Regions from separate parts of the Brevibacterium metallidurans genome, predicted to be linked through region 4. Evidence: riboswitches for the same ligand, from Rfam matches in the RefSeq annotation. Region 4 holds a riboswitch; each other region holds the start of a gene.

Region 1 (4,662 bases), on a different contig from region 4:
CGGCCGGTTCCTCGCCGTGGACTTCATCGGCTGCCTCGCCTGGTCGGTCTACGCGGCCGGGATCGGCCTCCTCGGCGGGGCGATGTTCCGCGACCAGCCGCTGTGGGGCGTCGTCCTCGGCGTCGGCATCGCCTTCGTCCTCACGGGCCTCGCCGAGGCCGTCCGCCGTCTGCGCGGAAGGCGGGCAGGCCGGTCGGCTGGGACGCAGCCCGACCGGTCCGCGGCGGGTTCCGCGGACGACCACGGTGCCGCCGAGCCGGTCAGTCCGATCGGTCGATCTCGCCTGCTCGCAGCTGTACGAGAGTGAGGTCGAGCAGCGGCGTCGCCACCCCGAGTCCGGCCGCCGTGGCCGCGAGGTGGCCGAGGATGTGCTCGGTCTCGTTCGGCAGTCCCGCCGTGACGTCACGGTAGAGGGACGAGGTGAACGACGAGCCCTCCGCGGTGAGCATCGACAGGGTGGCCGCGCGGGCGCGGGCGGAGACGGGGTGTCCTGCCCGCATCGCCACGGCTTCGAGTTCGTCGATGATCGCCACGACGTGGGGTTCGCCTCCGGCGGCCATGATCGCTCCGACAGGGGCGCGGAAGAGGCAGGTGACGACTCCGGCCGCGGCGATGAACACCCATTTCTCCCACAGCGCATCGTCGACGGAGTCGATGACCTGGAGGCGGAAGCCGGGAACGTCGAGGGCCTCGACGATGGCGGCCGGCACCTCTCCCCCGCCGAGGCGACCGATCGTCATCGTCGCCAGATCCGTCATCTGCACGACGTCGTATCCGCGCATCGTGCCGACGATCTTGACGAGCCCGCCGAGCACCTGGTCCGGGAACTCCTCGCGCAGCCGGTCGATATGGGCCATCCCGTTGAGGAACGGGATGATGAGCGTGTTCGGACCCACCGCGGGCCGCAGGTCGTCGATGATCGACTCGAGTCCCCCGGCTTTGACGGCCAGCAGGATGAGGTCGGCAAGCTCGGAAGTCGCGGCGAGCTCCTCGGCGGTGACCACGACCACCGGGTTCGTCCGGTCCTCGTCAGGGCCGATGAAGCGCAGACCGGAGGCGCGCAGCGCCTCGGCACGTTCGCCGCGGACGAGGAAGGTGACGTCGCGACCGGCTTCGACCAGACGGGTGCCGAAAGCTCCGCCGGTGGCGCCGGCGCCGGCGATGAGGATCCTCACAGTGCACCTGCCTGACTGCGGGTGAGTTCGCCGCGCAGCTGCGCGGCGGCTGCGGCAGGGTCGGCCGCCTCGGTGAGGGCACGGACGACGACGATGCGCTCGGCTCCCGCCTGCCGGACGGCGTCGAGGCGCTGCCCGGAGGCGATCCCGCCGATCGCGAACCACGGGGTGGTCACGGTGCCGGCGATGGTCGTCAGCGGTTCGAGGCCGACGGCAGGCCGGCCCGGTTTCGTCGGGGTCTCCCACACGGGGCCGAGGCAGAAGTAGTCGATCTCCGGGTCCGCCTCGGCGGCGAGCGCCTGGTCGACCGAGTGCGTGGAGCGGCCGAGGAGGACGTCGGGTCCGAGGACACGGCGGGCCTGGGCGCTCGTGAGGTCATCCTGCCCGACGTGGAAGACGTCGGCGCCGACGAGGAGGGCGACATCGGCGCGGTCGTTGACGGAGAAGAGCCTTCCGTGACGCCGGGCCGCGTCCCTGAGGACCTCGAGGGCGGCGATCTCCTCGCGGGCTTCGAGGGCTTTGTCCCGCAGCTGGATGATGTCGACGCCTCCCGCGTAGGCGGCGTCGAGGAACTCCGGCAGATCCCCCTGTCTCCTGCGGGCGTCGGTGCACAGGTAGAGGCGGGAGTCGGCGAGCGCTCGCTGCCGCTGTGCGGGGGTGATGTCTCGCTCTGCGGTGGACGTTGTCATCGCGGGAACCATGCTCCTAGAGTAGAGGAGTTCGCGGGAGCCTCGCATGGGAGGCTGAGAGGGCTTCGTGCCGACCGTCACACCTGATGCGGGTCATGCCGCCGGAGGGAGAATCGCATGCACGTCATCGTCATCGGGGCCGGGATCATCGGCCTGGCCACGGCGTGGGAGCTCGAGTCCCGGGGAGCCGCGGTCACGGTCGTCGACCCGCAGCCGGGTGAGGGAGCGACGTACGCGGCGGCGGGAATGATCGCCCCAGCTGCAGAGATCGCCTGGGGCCAGTCCCCGCTCTTCCCGCTCATGCGCGCCTCGGCCGCGCTCTACCCCGACTTCTCAGCCCGGTTGGCCGCCGCCTCCGGCGACGACCTCGGCGAGACTGCGGCGGAGACCCTCGTGTGCGCCGGCGACCGTGCCGACCTCACCACTCTGCGCGAGCTCCGCAGCCTGCAGATCCGGGCGGGTTCCGCGGTCGAACTTCTCACCGGGTCCCAGGCCCGTGCTCTCGAACCGGCGCTGGCGCCGGGTGTGTGCGGTGCCGTGCGGATCCCCGGCGACCATGCGATCGACCCCCGCAGGGTGACCGCTGCCCTGCTCGGTCTGCTCGCCGAGCGCGTCGTGCGCATGGAGGCCATAGAGATCGTGCGCACCGCGGGTCGGACCACCGGGGTGGGCCTGTCCGACGGGAGCCTGCTCACCGGCGACCAGGTCGTCATCGCCGCCGGGGAGGCGGGCAACGCGATCGCCGAGGCGCCCCTGCTGCCGCTGCGCGCCGTCCACGGCGACATCATCCGCCTCCGCAGCGACCCCCAGTCGCCGCCGCTGCTCACCCGCACGATCCGCGGACTCGTCGCCGGCCGACCCGTCTACATCGTGCCCCGACCCGACGGGGAACTCGTCCTCGGGGCCACCTCACGCGAGGACGGTCGCCCCGGTGTCCTCGCCGAAGGCGTCCACCGGCTCCTCCACGACGCCGAACGCCTTGTGCCCGGACTGCTGCGCGCAGAGATCACGGAGATCACCGCCCGCGCCCGTCCCGGGTCCCCCGATGACCTGCCGATCATCGGGCGCACCGATCCCGGCTGCGTCGTCTCCACCGGATACTTCCGACACGGAGTCCTCCTCGCACCGCTGGGCGCGAGACTCGGCGCCGACCTCGTCCTCGACACCGACTCCGAATGGCTGCCACCGGGTGCTCTCGAGAGTCTTTCCCCCGAACGGTTCGAGCGCGAGCCGGCGCCTGCACACTGACATCGACCACCACTGCGGACTGCTCCACCGACCCACCACTGCAAGGAAGACACCATGATCATCACCCTCAACGGCGAGAGCCGGGAACTCGAAGCGGGCACCACCGCCCGCGCGCTCGTCGAAGACGTCACCGGTCGACAGCTGACACCCGACGGCACCCCGGCCGACGGCGGCCGCCTCGGTGTGGCACTGGCCATCGACGGCGAAGTCGTCCGCCGCGGACTCTGGGCCGACTTCACGATCGAAGGCGGGCACACCGTCGACCTCGTCACCGCAGTGCAGGGAGGCTGAGATGAGCTGGACGATCGACGGCACGACCTTCGACTCCCACCTCGTCATGGGCACTGGTGGGGCGAGCACCCTGACCATCCTCGAAGACGCACTCACCGCCTCGGCGACAGAGCTGACGACGGTCGCGATCCGCCGCTTCGACGCCGAAGCCCGGGACTCGGTCTTCGCCCTGCTTCAGCGGCTGCACATCCGGGCCCTGCCCAACACCGCCGGATGCTACACGGCCCGCGACGCCGTACTCACCGCACAGCTGGCCAGGGAGGCGCTCAAGACCTCGTGGGTCAAACTCGAGGTCATCGCCGACGAGGACACGCTGCTGCCGGATCCGGTCGAGCTCTTCCGCGCCGCCGAGGAGCTCGTCCTCGACGGCTTCGAGGTCTTCGCGTACACGAACGACGACCCGGCGCTGGCGAAGCGGCTCGAGGATGCCGGGGTCGCAGCAGTCATGCCCGCGGGTGCCCCGATCGGTTCGGGGCTGGGCATCCTCAACCCTCACAACATCGAAACGATCGTCTCCCGCGCGCAGGTGCCCGTCATCCTCGACGCGGGCATCGGCACGGCCTCGGACGCGGCGCTGGCGATGGAGCTCGGGTGCACGGCGGTGCTGCTCGCCTCCGCGGTCACCCGCGCCCATGACGCACCGGCGATGGCCCGGGCGATGGCTCTGGCCGTCGATGCAGGACGTCTGGCCTATTCGGCCGGCCGCATCCCAAAGCGTCCCCTCGCCCTGGCCTCGTCGCCGGAGACGGGCCTGATCGACTCGGTGGAGAACCTGGTGATGGGACCGTGAGCGGCATGCCGGCCCTCGCCCCTCTCGTCGAGCCCGTCGCGCAGCTGTCGCGGGAGGAGATCACCCGGTATGCCCGGCACCTCAGCCTGCCTCAGGTCGGGGAGATCGGGCAGCGGCGCCTGCGCGGGGCCCGCGTGCTCGTCATCGGGGCCGGCGGGCTCGGAGCTCCGGTGCTCCAGTACCTCGGGGCGGCGGGCATCGGGCACATCAGCGTCATCGACGACGACCGGGTGGAGACCTCGAATCTCCAGCGCCAGATCCTCCACCGGGATGCCGACGTCGGCCGGCCCAAGGTCGAATCGGCCAGAGATGCCCTCGTCCGTCTCGACCCGCACCTGTCGGTGGAGGCGATCGACGACCGGCTCACCCCGGACAATGCGCTGAGTCTCTTCGCCGCCCACGACCTCGTCATCGACGGTGCGGACAACTTCGCGACCCGGTACCTGTCGAACGATGCCGCCGAACTCAC
Region 2 (4,662 bases), on a different contig from region 4:
CGGGCGAGGAAGTCCAGGCCCCGTTCGACGGCACCGCGGACCTGTTCGGGGCTCAGCCGGGAGCCGGGAGCCGCCTGCCGGAGCACGGCCGCCTCGGCGGTGATCGCCGCCGAGAGCGTGCACCCGGTGCCGTGCGTGTTCGCCGTCGCGATCCGGGGGTGCGCGAACTCGGTGATCTCACCGTCCGAGGTGACGAGGATGTCGGCGACCTCTCCGTCGCGCGCGTGCCCGCCCTTGAGCAGCACCGCCTGCGCCCCACGGGCCACGAGCTCCCGCGCCTGCTCGCGCATCTGCCCCGGAGTCTGCGCTTCGTCGACGTCGTCGCCGAGGAGGAGAGCCGCCTCGGGGAGGTTCGGGGTGATGAGGTCGGCCACCGGGAGCAGGCGGGTGCGCACGGACTCAACGGCGTCGGCTTCGAGGAGCCGGTGCCCGGAGGTCGCGACCATGACCGGGTCGACGGTGAAGAACCCTAGGTCCGAGGTCGAGGCCCGGTCGACGACGAGGTCGACGAGCGAGCGCGAACCGAGCATTCCGGTCTTCGTCGCATCGACGGGCATGTCATTGAGGACGCTGTCGAGCTCATCGGTGACGAAGTCCTCGTCGATCGGGTAGACCCGGGAGACGCCGTGCGTGTTCTGGGCGACGAGCGCGGTGATCGCCGTGGTCCCGAGCACGCCGAGGGCGGTGAACGTCTTGAGGTCGGCGTGGATGCCCGCTCCCCCGCTCGGGTCGGTGCCGGCGATCGAGAGCGCGATCGGCGGGCGCACACTCATACCGCTCCCCCGTCCCCGTAGGCGGCGAGCAGTTCGGCCGCGGCGAGTTCGGGGTCGGCGGCGCGGCAGATCGCCGAGACGACGCAGACGCCGATGAGACCCAGGCCGCGCAGGTCCGGGACGCGTGTCGCGTCGATCCCGCCGATCGCCACCGCGGGCAGTCCTGCCTGTGAGACGAGTTCGCCGAGGCGGTCCGGGCCGATCCCGGCCGGTGCGTCGGCCTTCGTCGTCGTGTCGAAGACGGGGCCGATGCCGACGAGGTCGACCGCTCCGGTGGCCCGGGCTGCGGCGAATTCGGCGTCCTCGGCGGCCGAGAGACCCACGAGCGGTGCGTCGCCGAGGAGGGCGCGCACCTCGGCGACGGGGGTGTCGGACTGGCCGACGTGGATGTGGACGTCCGTGCCCTCCTCGCGCAGACGCCCGGCGACGGCCACCCGGTCGTTGAGGAAGACGGGGACCCGGCGGTCGGTGCCGGCCACCGCCTCGGCGACGGCGGCGACGACCTCACGGGTGAGGACGAGGAACTCGGTGTCGTCGATGTCCTTGTCCCGGACCTGGACGATGCCGACCCCGCCGGCGACCGCGGAGCGCACGGTCTCGGCCACCGTCCGACCGGCCTCGGCGCACTGCGCGGAGTCGGTGACGAGGTAGAGGCGGGTGTCGATGCCGGCGAGGCGGTCGAGTGCCGCGCTCATGCCGCCGTCACCGCGACGCGGGAGCGGGCGATGCGGTCGTCGTCGGTGGTGAAGAGGGCGTCGAGGAAGTTCATGGCGTACCGGCCCGGACCCAGTGCCCCGGTCGCGGCGGCCTCACCGGCCACGGCGAAATGCGCGTGGGCGGCGACGACGGCGGTGAACCTCTCGAGCGCTCCCACGCCTGCCGGTCCGGCCTGCGAACTCGTCCCCGCCGGAGGGACCGCGGCGAGGTAGGCGGTGGTGACGGCGCCGAGCGAGCACCCGGTGCCGATGACGAGCGGCATGAACGCGTGTCCGCCGTCGATGCGGGCGACATGGTCGACCCCGTCGATGTGGGCGACGACGGCGTCACGGGCACCCGAGACGGCGACGATCGCGCCGGTCGCGCGGGCGAGGTCGGCGGCGGCGGGGAGCACGGCGTCGACTTCGTCGGTGGATTCGACTCCGCGCCCGCCGGCACCGGCGCCGGCCAGTGCCGCGATCTCCGAGGCGTTGCCGCGGATCGCGGTGGGTCCGGCGGCAGCGGCCCGGCGGATCCGGGTGGTGCGGAAATCGGCGGCACCGATGCTCACCGGGTCGAGGACCCAGGGTTTCGCATCGGCGGTGACGGCTTCGATCGCGGCGTCGGCGGCGAGGAACTGCTGGTTCGTCGCCGTGCCGAAGTTGATCAGCAGCCCGCCGGCGAGGTGGGCGAACTGTGCGGCGTCGGCGTCGTGGTCGAGCATCGCCGGAGACGCCCCGACAGCGAGCAGCACGTTCGCACTGAACTGCTGCACGACGGTGTTCGTGATGCATTGGATGAGCGGGTTCGACGCGCGCAGACGTGCGTGCGCCGACGACAGATCGAGGTCGGTCATGACGATCCCTTCGCTAGCATGGCCCAGATCAGGTTCGATGGGTGTCCTCTCAGCCCGGCGCGATTCCCCGGGCACCCCATGTCATTGCCTTCGACTGTATCAGGATCGCCGAGGCGCCGGTGACGCGGGCAGCGCACGCGTGGGCCGCGCGGTTCACGGGTCCCACCACCGCCGAGACCGCCACTTCGCGCCGAGACCGCACGTCTGGAGGTGCGGTCTCGGCGCGAACTGGCGGTCTCGGTGAATTCGAGCTGCCGTGCGCCCGCCTCGGCGACTATCCCCTGCCGACGTAGCGCTGACCGCGCCGACTGACCGCGTCGATGACGACGGCGGTGAGGAGGACGAGGGCCGTGATGATCTGCTGCGCGTCGGAGTTGAAGCCGATGAGGTAGAGGCCGTTGTTGATGGCGCCGACGACGAACGCCCCGAGCACCGCCGCCCAGGCCGTGCCGCGTCCGCCGAAGAGGGAGGTGCCGCCGATGACGGCCGCGGCGATCGCATTGAGCAGATCCTGGGTCGCCACGAGCGTCGACCCGGCGTTCGTCGTCACTCCGGCCTTGACGAAGCCGAAGAGGGCGGCGAGGACGCCGGCGGTCATGAAGACGCTGATGCGCACCCATGTCACCCGGATGCCCGCCCGCCGCGCGGCCTCGACCTTGCCGCCGACGGCGTAGATCGAACGCCCGTAGCGCGTCTTGCGCAGCACGAGGTCGATGACGATCGCGATGACCATCATGAGGAAGAACGGCAGGGCGAGACCGAAGTCCTGGTTGACGAGGATGAGGAAGCCGAAGACGATCGCCGTGAGCAGCACGATGCGGACGATGACGGCCAGCCAGCTCGCACTGTCGAGCCCCTGCGCATGGCGCCGCAGCTTCGAGTAGACGAGGCCCGCGGCGAACCCGATGACCGCGATCGCCCCGAAGACGTACGCCCAGATCGCCGGGAAGTAGTAGCTGGCGAAGTCGAAGGCGAAGGTGTCGGCCATCGAGAGGTTCTTCTGGGTGCCGAGCACGGTGAGGGTGAGCCCCGTGAACGCGAGGAGGCCGGCGAGAGTGACGACGAAGGCGGGGATGCCGACGACGGCGAAGAACCAGCCCTGGATCGCCCCGACGACGAGGCCGAGGAGCAGGATGATCGTCAGCGCGATGACCGGCGGCACGTCCTGCCGGACGACGAGCACACCGAGCACCGAGGCCGCGAGCCCGCCGAGCTGCGCGAGCGAGAGGTCGATCTCCCCGAGGAGGAGGATGAGGTTGATGCCGAGCGCGAGGATCGCCAGGTAGGCGACCTGCGTGGAGAGGTTGACGAGGTTGGCCGGGGAGAGGAAGTTGCTGTTCGCCGACTGGAAGACGACGACGATGACGATGAGCGCGAGGATGACGGGGAACGAGCCGAGCTGGCCCTCCTTGATCCGCCGGAAGAAGGTGCGCACGAACCCCTCGTCGGAGATCCGTTCGTCGGTGATGAACGAGCTGCGGGTCATCGGCGCTCACCCCTCCTCGCCGCACGCTGGGTCACGACGTTGTCGTTGGCGCCGGTGATGGCGGCGATGAGCACATCCGTGCGTTCGTCACCGGGGAAGTCCCCGGCGTCCCTGCCCAGGCGCAGCACGTGGACGCGGTCGCAGACGGCTTGGACGTCGGCCATGTTGTGGCTGACGAGGAGCACCCCGAGATCACGGTCCCGGAGGCGTTCGATGAGGTTGAGCACCTCGGCGGTCTGGGCGACTCCGAGGGCGGCGGTCGGTTCGTCGAGCATGACGATGGAGGGTTCGCCGAGGAGGGACCGGGCGATCGCGACCGTCTGCCGCTGTCCCCCGGAGAGGGCGGCGATGGGCACGCGCACGCTCGGGATCTTCGCCGAGAGACTGCGCAGGAGCTCCCACGACTTCGCCTCCATGGTCACTTCGTCGAGGACGCCGCCGCGGGTGGCCTCATGGCCGAGGAAGAGGTTGGCGACGACGTCGAGGTTCTCGCACAGGGAGAGGTCCTGGAACACCGTGGCGACCCCGGCCTTCTGGGCGTCCTTCGGTGAGGAGAACCGCTGTGGGCGCCCGCCCATGCGGATCTCGCCTTCGTCGGCGCCGTGGACGCCGGCGATGATCTTGATGAGCGTCGACTTGCCGGCGCCGTTGTCGCCGACGAGGCCGACGACCTCGCCGCGGCCGATGGTGAGGTTGATGTCGGTGAGCGCCTGGACGGCACCGAAGCGTTTGGCGATGCCGCGCAGTTCGAGCACTGGGTCCCCCGACGCCCGCCCGGAAGCGGGCGTCGGGTCATTCGTCTGGGAAGTCATCGGGGCCTATTCGATTCCGGCGTCTTGGCAGAGCTTCTT
Region 3 (4,662 bases), on a different contig from region 4:
TCGATCCGAGCGCATCTGTGCCGAACAGGAGGAGGCTGGCGACGATCGCGGTCTCGGTGCTCGGCAGCGACCTCGTCGCCAGAGACGCGACGCGGGGGTCGAGCGGGCCGGTGGGAGAGTCGTCGGGGACGAGCGAGTGGAGTTCGGGGATCGTCTCGCGCATCAGACGTGAGGGTTCGTCGTCGTCCTGGTCGAAGCTGTCGATGAGTTCGAGTTCGCGTTCGAACGTCATCCGTGACAGGGCGCCGACGAGGAGGTTCTCATCGAGCAGCGGGGTGCGTCGGGTGTACCACCGGATGACGTCCTCGGAGTCGGTGGTGAGCACGAGTGACCAGACGGCGCTGACGTCGACGTCTTCAGGGAGCGGAAGAAAGGCCCAGCCGTCGAAGATCTGCCCGAACGTCGTGATCGGAGGGGACGTCTGGTCGCCGCTGAGGACAGAGGTCACTTCGGTCGCCGGAGCCGTGCGTTCGGAATCGGTGCTGGTCTCGCTCTCGGCAGTCGCCTCGGAACCGTCTGCGGCGTCAGCTCCATCGACGTCGTCGTCGAAGGGGCTGGAGGAGAGGGTCTCGGCGAAGCGCGTCTGCGCGACGCGGAGCAGGCCCTCGATGAGTTCGCTGCTGACGTCTTCGTTGAGGAGCTCCACGTTGCCCGATTCGAAGGGGTCGTCGTCGCAGATCAGGGCGACGTAGCGGCCAGTGGGTTCGTGACCGTCGGGAAGCGGGTAGACCATGAGGCGGGACAGCGCCGCCGAGGCTTCCTCGACGAGGACGTCGCCGCTGAGATCGGACAGGGTGCGGTCCATGGGCGCAGCGGTCTCGTCGGCTACCTCGTCAGATCCGTCATCGCTGTCGACCCACGTATTCGCCGCCTCGGTTTCGACGAGGAAGCCGGAGATCTGAGCGAGGATCGTCGAGTACGACGCCCCGTCCGAGGTCCGTTCGATCCACCCGGTCTCCCCGTCCGAGTCCTCCGTTTCGAAGTAGCCCCACACCATGGTGGGGAAGAACTTCGGCGGCACGGATTCGATGATCTCCGGGCTGAAGACTCCGAAGGGAATGCGGTCGGCGTCGGGGACGGCGGGCGAATCGTTCATCGGTCAATCGTGCCACGGGAGGGGCGTGCCGCGGCCGCCGAGGTCTACGAGTGCTGAGACCGGTACGCCTCGTCGAAGAACGCGCGCTCGAGGCCGACGGCTCGCCCCCACAGCGCGGTCAGCCGGTCCCGGGTCGCGACCGCCTCGGCGTCGTCCCCTCGAGGCACGACGCGTTCGAGTTCGTCGACGAGGAACTGCACCCAGGCGGCGAAGTCCTCACCGCGGTGGAGCTCGATCCACCCGACGTGGACATCGCGAGTGGGCATGTCTCGCTCCAGCTCGCCCCAATCGAGGTAGAGCCATTCGGCGATGACGAGGACGACGAGGAGATCCGGGTACGACGCCGAGGCGACCGCCCCCTTCATGACATCCCGGAAGCCCGCGGTCGGAGCCAGCAGGACGGGGTCGGCATAGTCTTCGGGACTCACCCTCACCTCGGCGAAGGCGCGGACGAAGTACGAATCCTCATCGGCTTCGAGGAACCCGAGCTGCCGGGCGAACCGCAGCTTCGCCTCGATCCGGTCGGCATGGGCCACACACGCGCCGAGCATCGCGAGGAAGTCCTCGAAGAACTGATAGTCCTGGATGAGATAGGTCGCCATGACCTCGTCGGGGACGGTGCCCGCGAAGAGCTCCTCGACGAATCGGTGGCCGACGGCCGCCGCCCAATCCTCGTCGGCTGACCTGCGCAGCGCCTCGACGGCACCGCCTGCTGGCACAGTGATCATTCGTGTCCTCCAACTTCCTCCGCCGGCATTGCCCGGATCAGGTGTAAGGGTCTGCGTGCGCACTCTCAGCGCCGGATTCGGCGCTCCCCTGTGGTGGTTCGAGACTATCTCACATCGCCGGGACTGCGGCATCCGTCGGCACTCCGGTCACCTCGCCGAGGTGGTCGGCGAGGACCTCGGCGATTCGGGCGCCCGCAGGCTGACGTCCGGCGGCTCGCTCGGCCTTCTCGACTGCGGAGTTGTAGTTCGTGTTCGTGTTGATGTCGTAGACGACCTGCCGGCCGTCGGCGGTCTCGATGAACTCGACCCCCGCGAAGTCGATGCCGAGATCGCGCAGGAGCGCTTCGAGCCGGCCGATGAGAGGCGTCTCTGCAGTGATCGACTCCCGCCGGGTGAACTGGGCGAAGGGCGCGCCCGCGCCTGGCGCACTGCCAGCGCCGCCCGCACCCGGGATCTCGCACGCGTCGGCAGGGCAGAGTTCGAACGAGCCGGCCGAGACGTCGACGGCGACCGCGTAGTGGAAGCGTCCGCCGATGAACTCGGCGCGAGTGATGAACGGTTCGGCGGGCTGGAGGTACTCCTGGACGAGCGTGATGCCGTCGATCGGCTCGTTCGCCCCTCCCGGACCGAAGTCGGCGATCACGGCATCGAGCTCGGCCTGCGCATCGAACCGCCGCACCCCCAGCCCCTTGCCGCCCTGGTTGTGCTTCGTGATGAACGGGGGAGCGAAGTCGGCAGCCGCCTCGGCGAGGGCGCCGGATCCGAACGCCGCAGCCGTGCGGGGGACGTCGAAGCCGCGGGACTCAAGCTCCCGATGCTGACGGATCTTGCTCACCTCGAGCTCATAGACGTCCGCGCCGCTGACGACCGTGCGCCCGGCGGCCTCGAGCCACGCGAGCACGGCCCGGCCGTAGTCCTTGACGTGCGGGTCCGTGCGGGTGTGCGAGGACGCCGAGAGCCGGGACCAGAAGATCCCCTCCGGCGGCTCCGCGGAGAGGTCGATCGTCGACCCCGGCAGCAGCCATTCGACGAACTCGACGCCCTGGGCGTCGAGCGCCTCGGCGAAGGGCGGAATCCACTCGGGATTGTCGTGGATGATGTAGACCGCGGGATGGTCGGCGACGGGCAGCTGATGGGTGCGCATGGAGGCCTCGTGTCATCGGTTCGGATTGCGTGGCATATTGCTCAACAATCCTACGGGTCGCGGGATTCCCGTCGCCGCCCTTCTTCGTGTCCGTCCACCGGCGTAGACTCTGCACCATGGCTATCGCAAAGCAGCCCGTGGTCGTTCTCGATGCTCCGGATGCTGGTGAGCTCGCCAAGTTCTACGGCGACCTCCTCGACTGGCAGGTCCGCGTCGACGACGACGGCACGTGGGCAGAGATCACATCCGACTCCTGGCCGCCCATCTGCTTCCAGCAGGTCGAGGACTACCGCGCCCCGGGCTGGCCCAGCCAGGACCATCCGCAGCAGATGCACATCGACGTCATGGTCGACGACCTCGACACCGCCGAGGCGCAGGTCCTCGAACTCGGCGCCGGGAAGGCCGAATTCCAGCCGGGCGAGACCTTCCGCGTCTTCCTCGATCCCGCCGGCCACCCTTTCTGCCTCTGCGTGAACTGACCCTCCGGGATAGGGCCGTGCGCCTACGATGGGGGCCATGCGCCGCATCGCCTCCTTCGCAGACATCACCCCCGCAGCCTGGGCCAATGGTGCCGGGGAGACGACCGAACTCGTCTCCCTCGTCGAGTCCGCAGCTCTCACCCCTGACCGTGCGCGGTGGCGTCTGAGCATCGCCCGCCTCGAACGACCCGGGCCGTTCTCCTCCCTGCCCGGCGTTGATCGGACGTTCCTTCCCACCGCCGAGGTGGTCCTCGAGATCTCCGGCACCCCGCACCGGGCAGGGCCCGACAGTCCCCTGCGCTTCACCGGCGATTCCGAGGTCGTCCTCACCGAACTGAGTGAGCCTTGCTTCGCCGTCAACCTCATGGTCGAGACCGGCGGCAGTCTGCAGGGCCTGACGATGATCCCGGCACCGAGCGGACCCGCGCGCTTCGTCCTCACCCTCGACTCCGACGAGCAGTGGGGACGGTTCGACCTCCTCGAACTCGGCACGGGTGACGAACTGCCCGACCGCCTCGGCGTCGTCGGATTCGACTGACACAGCCCACGGATTCGACCGGCACTGCACACGGATCCGGCTGACGCGGTCGTCGGATTCGACCGACACCATGATCCTGGGGAAAACGTGCGAGTCGCGTGTACCGGCGATCACACGGTGCGGCATCATCGCTGGTCATGCGTGAGGTCCGACGTCTGGCGTCCAGCCGGTTCTCAGGATCGGGAGACCCCGGTCAGGAACTCCGGACCTCTGCAGAGAATACTGGGAGACGACACACGTTCTTGGAGGTACTTTGGCGTCGCATCAGAGAGACGAGCACAACCCGACCGATCCCGCAGCCGGCAGCGGCGCAGCGGGATCGACGCCGTCGTCGGAGCCGACGCCCGGCACCCAGCCGTCGCACACCCTGCCGCTCATCACCGAGGAGATGACGGCCGCCCACCCGGCGACGACCCCGGTGATGCCACCCAACCCGATCCGCCCTGACACCGCCGCCCAAACGACAGCTCAGCCGGCGACACAGCACGCGGCGACGACTGCCGCGCAGCCGACGGGCGCTCAGCCGACGGGCACGGAGGCCACCGCGGTGGCTCCGGCGCTCGGGCAGGAGACGACGAAGCTCGAGACGACCGACGACTCCGACGACGAGAAGGGCGAGAAGAAGGAGAAGAGCGGCAACGGCATCTCCGCGACCCAGCTGCTCGCCGGCGCGGGTG
Region 4 (4,662 bases):
ACTCAACTGTAGGCCACGTCACTTCGGGGATGTGGCCCGGCCGGAGTTTTATCTTGACGTCAAGATACTTTACCCGACGGGTGTTCCCGGCCACCACCCCCGGGTGGGGCGGGACCGTGCCGGGGAGGACCAGCTCGGCAGTGGGGATGCGGTGCTGCTTCGGCGGTGGAGTCGCGGTCCCGCTTCGACAGGGGATCCGGCGTCGGCCCGACCCTTCCTCCGACCCGTCCGCCGAGGTGAACTGTGACACAATCTGGGTATGACCCGCACTGCCCTCGACTTCGACGAGAACTGGTTCGACGACAACGAGTTCGCCCAGGTCCGCCGCCGTCTCCCCATCCCCTATGTCAATGCCGTTCCGGTCCGCGTGGGCGAGGCCGGCAACGTCGAACGGATCGGCCTGCTCCTGCGCAGCCTCGACGACGGCGTCCTCGGCCGGGAGGTCATCGGCGGACGGATCCGCTACCACGAGTCCATCCGCCAGGCGCTGCTGCGGCATGCGGAGAACGACCTCGGCCCACTCGCCCTGCCCGTCGTCCCGCCGGCCATCACACCCTTCCAGATCGCCGAGTACTTCCCCACCGAGGGCACCTCGTTGCTCCACGACCCCCGCCAGCATGCGATCTCGATGTGCTTCATCATGGAGGTCCGCGGCGAATGCACGCCAAGGGCCGACGCACTCAGCCTCGACTGGCTCACCCCCGAGGAAGCACTGCGCGAGGACATCGTCGCCGAACTCCGCCACGGACAGGAGCACATCCTGCGCACCGCGCTCACCTACCTCGGCTTCCCCACCTGAGGCAGCGCGGCCCGGCGAGAGCGCACTGTGCGATTCGCGCGCGGCGCCCACGACTCCTGGACGCTGAGTGTCGATTTCCGCGACCAGAATCGACACCGAGGGTCCAGAACTCGACACCCCGACACACCCACAGCAACCCGGCGGTCGCACGGCAACCCCCGCGGCCGCCTCGGCGACTTTTCTACACGCTGTAGAAACGCCCTGATAGACTGAAGTCGACGAGGACGGATGTGGTTTTCGGGGCCGTCGTCATCGTCAGGGTTGGTCAGGCCCCGTCGAGAGGACTGCCATGAACGCCGACTCCCATCGGATCCCCACCCGCCAGGCCGCCGCGAACCCGACCGACGACCGGGCCGCCGATCCCCGACCCGACGAATCCGGGCTCAACCGCGAACTCGGCGTCCTCGTCGGCTTCGACGGCTCGGAGCTCGCAGCCCTGGCCCTGCGCTACGGCGCCGCCGAGGCACTCCACCGCGGCGTTCAGCTCACGGTGGTCACCGCGTTCACGATGCCGCTGATGATCTACCCGAACATGGCCTCGATCCCCTCCGAACCCGAGGACGAGGCCGCGATGCGCGGAGCGGAGAAGCTGCTCGCCGAGGCGGCCGACCTCCTGCGCGACCATCCCGGACAGGTCACTTACGCCGCCGAGTCCGGCGACGCCGCAGGCGTGCTCGTGCGACTGAGCTCGAACGCCGAGGTCCTCATCGTCGGCGCCCGCGGTCGCGGCGGCTTCATCGGCCGCATGCTCGGCTCGGTCTCGACAGCCCTGCCGCCCCATTCGCACTGCCCGACGATCGTCGTGCCCAAGCACTCCGCCCGCCGTGAGGACTCGAGCGGATCGGTCGTCGTCGCCGTCGACGGCTCCGAGGCCGCCCGGATCGCGATGTTCACCGCCGCCGAGGTGGCCTCCTCCAGGCAGACGGGCCTCGAGATCGTCTCGGTGCTGCCGGCCGGTGAGGAATGGCTCTACTGGTACCCCGATCTCGAGGTCGGCGGGGATGTCGCAGACCGTCGGCAGAAGCAGCTCGAGACCGCCCTCTCGACGGAGGCCGATGCCCTCGGCGAGCAGTTCCCTGGTCTGCCGATCTCCACCTCGGTGGTCGTCGGGGATGCGGTCTCGATGCTCTCGGAGGCCACGAAGCGGGCCCAGCTCACGGTGCTCGGCACCCGGGGCCGCGGCGCGGTGAAGTCCGCGCTCCTCGGTTCGGTCTCCCGCGGAGTCCTCCACCATGCCGAAGGCCCGGTGATGATCGTCCCCAGCTGAGACGGGCCTGCGGGCCGGTGGTCGTGTTGTACAGTGGTGCCCACACGACAGGGGAGCGCCAGCAGGGGCGCTGAGAGTGCAGATGATGCTGCAGACCCTCGAACCTGATGCGGTTAGCACCGCCGAAGGAAGTCGAGACTCTTCTACCCCTCCTTGAGATACGAGGAGGCACAATGCCGAACACCACCGCGCCCGCGACATCCGCACCCGCGTACACCCAGGCCCCGCCGACGAAGAAGTGGCGGGTCGTCGACTACGTCGTCACCGCCGTCCTCGGCATCGCCGTGGGCCTGATCTTCTGGGTGCTCGCGGCGAGCTGGAAGGTCATCGAACTCGGCTTCCAAGCCTTCCCGCCCTCGATCGGGCTCATCGCCGGCCTGTGGGTGCTCGCCGGTCCCTTGGCCGGGGCGATCATCCGCAAACCGGGTGCCGCGCTCCTGTGCGAGGTCCTCGCCGCCCTCGTCGAAGGCGTCCTCGGCTCCCACTTCGGCTCGACCGTGCTGCTCTCGGGCTTCATCCAGGGCCTCGGCGCCGAACTCGTCTTCGCGGCCTTCGGCTACCGGAAGTTCACCCTGTGGGTGACGACGCTGTCCGGTCTCGTCGCAGCGGCCTTCATGGCGGTGAGCGAGAACATCCTCTACAACGCCGAATGGCAGCTGACCTACCAGTTCGCCTACGCCGCATGTGCGATCGTCTCCGGCATCGTCATCTCCGGCATCGGCGCCTGGTATGCCTACCGCGCGATCGCGAAGACCGGGGCGCTGAGCTCGTTCGCCTCCGGCCGCATGCGCTGATGGGTCTGCCGGTCCGCGCCCGCGGCTTCTCGTGGCGGCACGCCGATCGGGACGCTGCCGCGATCGGTCCCCTCGACCTCGACATCGCCGCCGGAGAGAAGGTCCTCCTCCTCGGCCCGTCAGGGGCGGGGAAGTCGACGCTGCTCCATGCGATCGCCGGGGTCCTGCCCGTCGAGGCCGGAGAGTCCACCGGTGAGATCCTCATCGGCGACGATGCCCCTGACCCCCGCCGAGGTGTCACCGGGCTCGTCCTCCAGGACCCCGATTCGCAGGTGATCTTCTCTCGCGTCGGCGACGACGTCGCCTTCGGCATGGAGAACCTCGGCCTGCCGGTCGAGGTCATCGACGAGCGCATCGGGTCGTCGCTGGCCGCGATGGGCCTCGACCTGCCCACCGACCATCCCACGGCGGCGCTCTCAGGGGGCCAGAAGCAACGTCTTGCGCTTGCCGGCATCCACGCGATGGCGCCCGAGGTCATCGTCCTCGACGAACCGACGGCCAACATCGACCCCGCCTCGGCGGCATCGGTGCGCGATGCCGTGCTCACGGCGGCCGCGGTCACCTCGGCGACGATGATCGTCGTCGAGCATCGGGTGAGCCTGTGGGCCGAGTTCGTCGACACCGTCATCGTCCTCGGCCGGGACGGACTGCTCGCCCAGGGCAGTCCGGTCGCGGTGTTCGGTGATCCCGAACTCGCCGAGGCGCTGCGGGCCTCGGGCATCTGGCTGCCCTCCGCGCAGTCACCGGTCGCACCGGATCGGGCACCGGCCGCCTCGGCGCCCGTGCTGCTGACGGCCTCCGGACTCAGCGTCGCCCGACCGCGCGCCCACGCACCTGCGGCCACGGACCTCAGCCTCGAGGTCTCAGCCGGTGAGGCGGTCGGCATCGTCGGACCCAACGGGGCGGGCAAGTCGACGACGGCACTGACCCTGGCCGGACTCGTCGAGGAGTTCTCCGGTGAGGTGCGCGCGCACGGCCCGCTGGCCGAGGGCGCGAAGCACGGCCGCCCGTTCCGCTGGCCGTCTGCGTTCCTCGCCCCGCGCATCGGCATGGTCTTCCAGGAGCCCGAGCACCAGTTCCTCAAAGGCAGCGTGCACGACGAGCTCGCGCTCGGTCCGCGCCTGGCCGGATGGCCGGCCGCCGAGGTCGAGGCGCGGGTGGAGAGCCTGCTCGGGACGCTCGGGCTGGGCGCTGTCGCCCACGCGCACCCGCAGGGGCTCTCCGGTGGGGAGAAGCGGCGACTGTCGGTGGCGGCGATGATCGCCCCGCGGCCGCAGATCCTCATCGTCGACGAACCGACGTTCGGGCAGGATGCGCTGACCTGGGCGGGCCTCGTCGAGCTCTTCCGCGACGTCCTCGATCATGGCAGCGCCGTCATCGCCGTCAGCCACGACGATGACTTCCTCACCGCGATCGGGGGGCGGCGCATCGTCCTCGGGTCGGCGGAGCGGTCCCTGGAGGGTGAGCGCGTTGAGTGAGACCGTGACTGCCCGTGAGAGGGTCGCCGTCGAGGATCCCGGTCAGCTCATCCCCGTTGTGCGCAGCACCGCGCTGGTCCGGTGCAATCCGCTGTCGAAGATCGCCGTCGCCCTCATCCTCATGGTCGGTGCCCTGCTGAGCATCGACCTCGTCTCCGCCGGCGTCGTCCTCGCCTTCTCGCTTCTCGCCCTGCCCCTGACCGGGCTCGATCTGTGGGCGGCGCTCAAGCGCCTGTGGTTCCTGCCTCTGGGCGCACTCCTCGCGGCCTGGGGCACGGCGATACTGGCGGAGAAGACCGGTGCCGTGGTCGTCGATGTCGGCCC

What was found. Region 4 has a riboswitch for thiamine pyrophosphate ahead of AACX88_RS14675 (ECF transporter S component). Riboswitches for the same ligand answer to the same signal wherever they lie in the genome.
Region 1: linked by a shared signal. The riboswitch ahead of thiO (glycine oxidase ThiO) and the one ahead of AACX88_RS14675 (ECF transporter S component) in region 4 are both predicted to bind thiamine pyrophosphate.
Region 2: linked by a shared signal. The riboswitch ahead of thiM (hydroxyethylthiazole kinase) and the one ahead of AACX88_RS14675 (ECF transporter S component) in region 4 are both predicted to bind thiamine pyrophosphate.
Region 3: linked by a shared signal. The riboswitch ahead of AACX88_RS16795 (TenA family protein) and the one ahead of AACX88_RS14675 (ECF transporter S component) in region 4 are both predicted to bind thiamine pyrophosphate.

The regions. Positions count from the first base shown of each region.
Region 1 is NZ_BAAAAF010000015.1:22,445-27,106, forward strand. It holds gene AACX88_RS14920 (DedA family protein) at 1-307, shown strand, start outside; gene AACX88_RS14925 (ketopantoate reductase family protein) at 261-1,175, opposite strand; gene thiE (thiamine phosphate synthase) at 1,172-1,864, opposite strand; TPP riboswitch at 1,888-1,991, shown strand; gene thiO (glycine oxidase ThiO) at 1,982-3,112, shown strand; gene thiS (sulfur carrier protein ThiS) at 3,167-3,403, shown strand; gene AACX88_RS14945 (thiazole synthase) at 3,405-4,193, shown strand; gene moeB (molybdopterin-synthase adenylyltransferase MoeB) at 4,199-4,662, shown strand, end outside.
Region 2 is NZ_BAAAAF010000003.1:144,904-149,565, reverse strand. It holds gene thiD (bifunctional hydroxymethylpyrimidine kinase/phosphomethylpyrimidine kinase) at 1-773, opposite strand, end outside; gene thiE (thiamine phosphate synthase) at 770-1,468, opposite strand; gene thiM (hydroxyethylthiazole kinase) at 1,465-2,325, opposite strand; TPP riboswitch at 2,313-2,414, opposite strand; gene AACX88_RS05495 (sugar ABC transporter permease) at 2,600-3,811, opposite strand; gene AACX88_RS05490 (ATP-binding cassette domain-containing protein) at 3,808-4,623, opposite strand; gene AACX88_RS05485 (substrate-binding domain-containing protein) at 4,630-4,662, opposite strand, start outside.
Region 3 is NZ_BAAAAF010000026.1:308-4,969, forward strand. It holds gene AACX88_RS16790 (hypothetical protein) at 1-1,096, opposite strand, end outside; gene AACX88_RS16795 (TenA family protein) at 1,141-1,824, opposite strand; TPP riboswitch at 1,822-1,924, opposite strand; gene AACX88_RS16800 (ATP-grasp domain-containing protein) at 1,934-2,968, opposite strand; gene AACX88_RS16805 (VOC family protein) at 3,085-3,447, shown strand; gene AACX88_RS16810 (HutD family protein) at 3,485-3,985, shown strand; gene AACX88_RS16815 (hypothetical protein) at 4,239-4,662, shown strand, end outside.
Region 4 is NZ_BAAAAF010000014.1:63,659-68,320, forward strand. It holds gene AACX88_RS14665 (DUF4916 domain-containing protein) at 260-799, shown strand; gene AACX88_RS14670 (universal stress protein) at 1,089-2,066, shown strand; TPP riboswitch at 2,106-2,214, shown strand; gene AACX88_RS14675 (ECF transporter S component) at 2,240-2,860, shown strand; gene AACX88_RS14680 (ABC transporter ATP-binding protein) at 2,860-4,338, shown strand; gene AACX88_RS14685 (energy-coupling factor transporter transmembrane component T family protein) at 4,322-4,662, shown strand, end outside.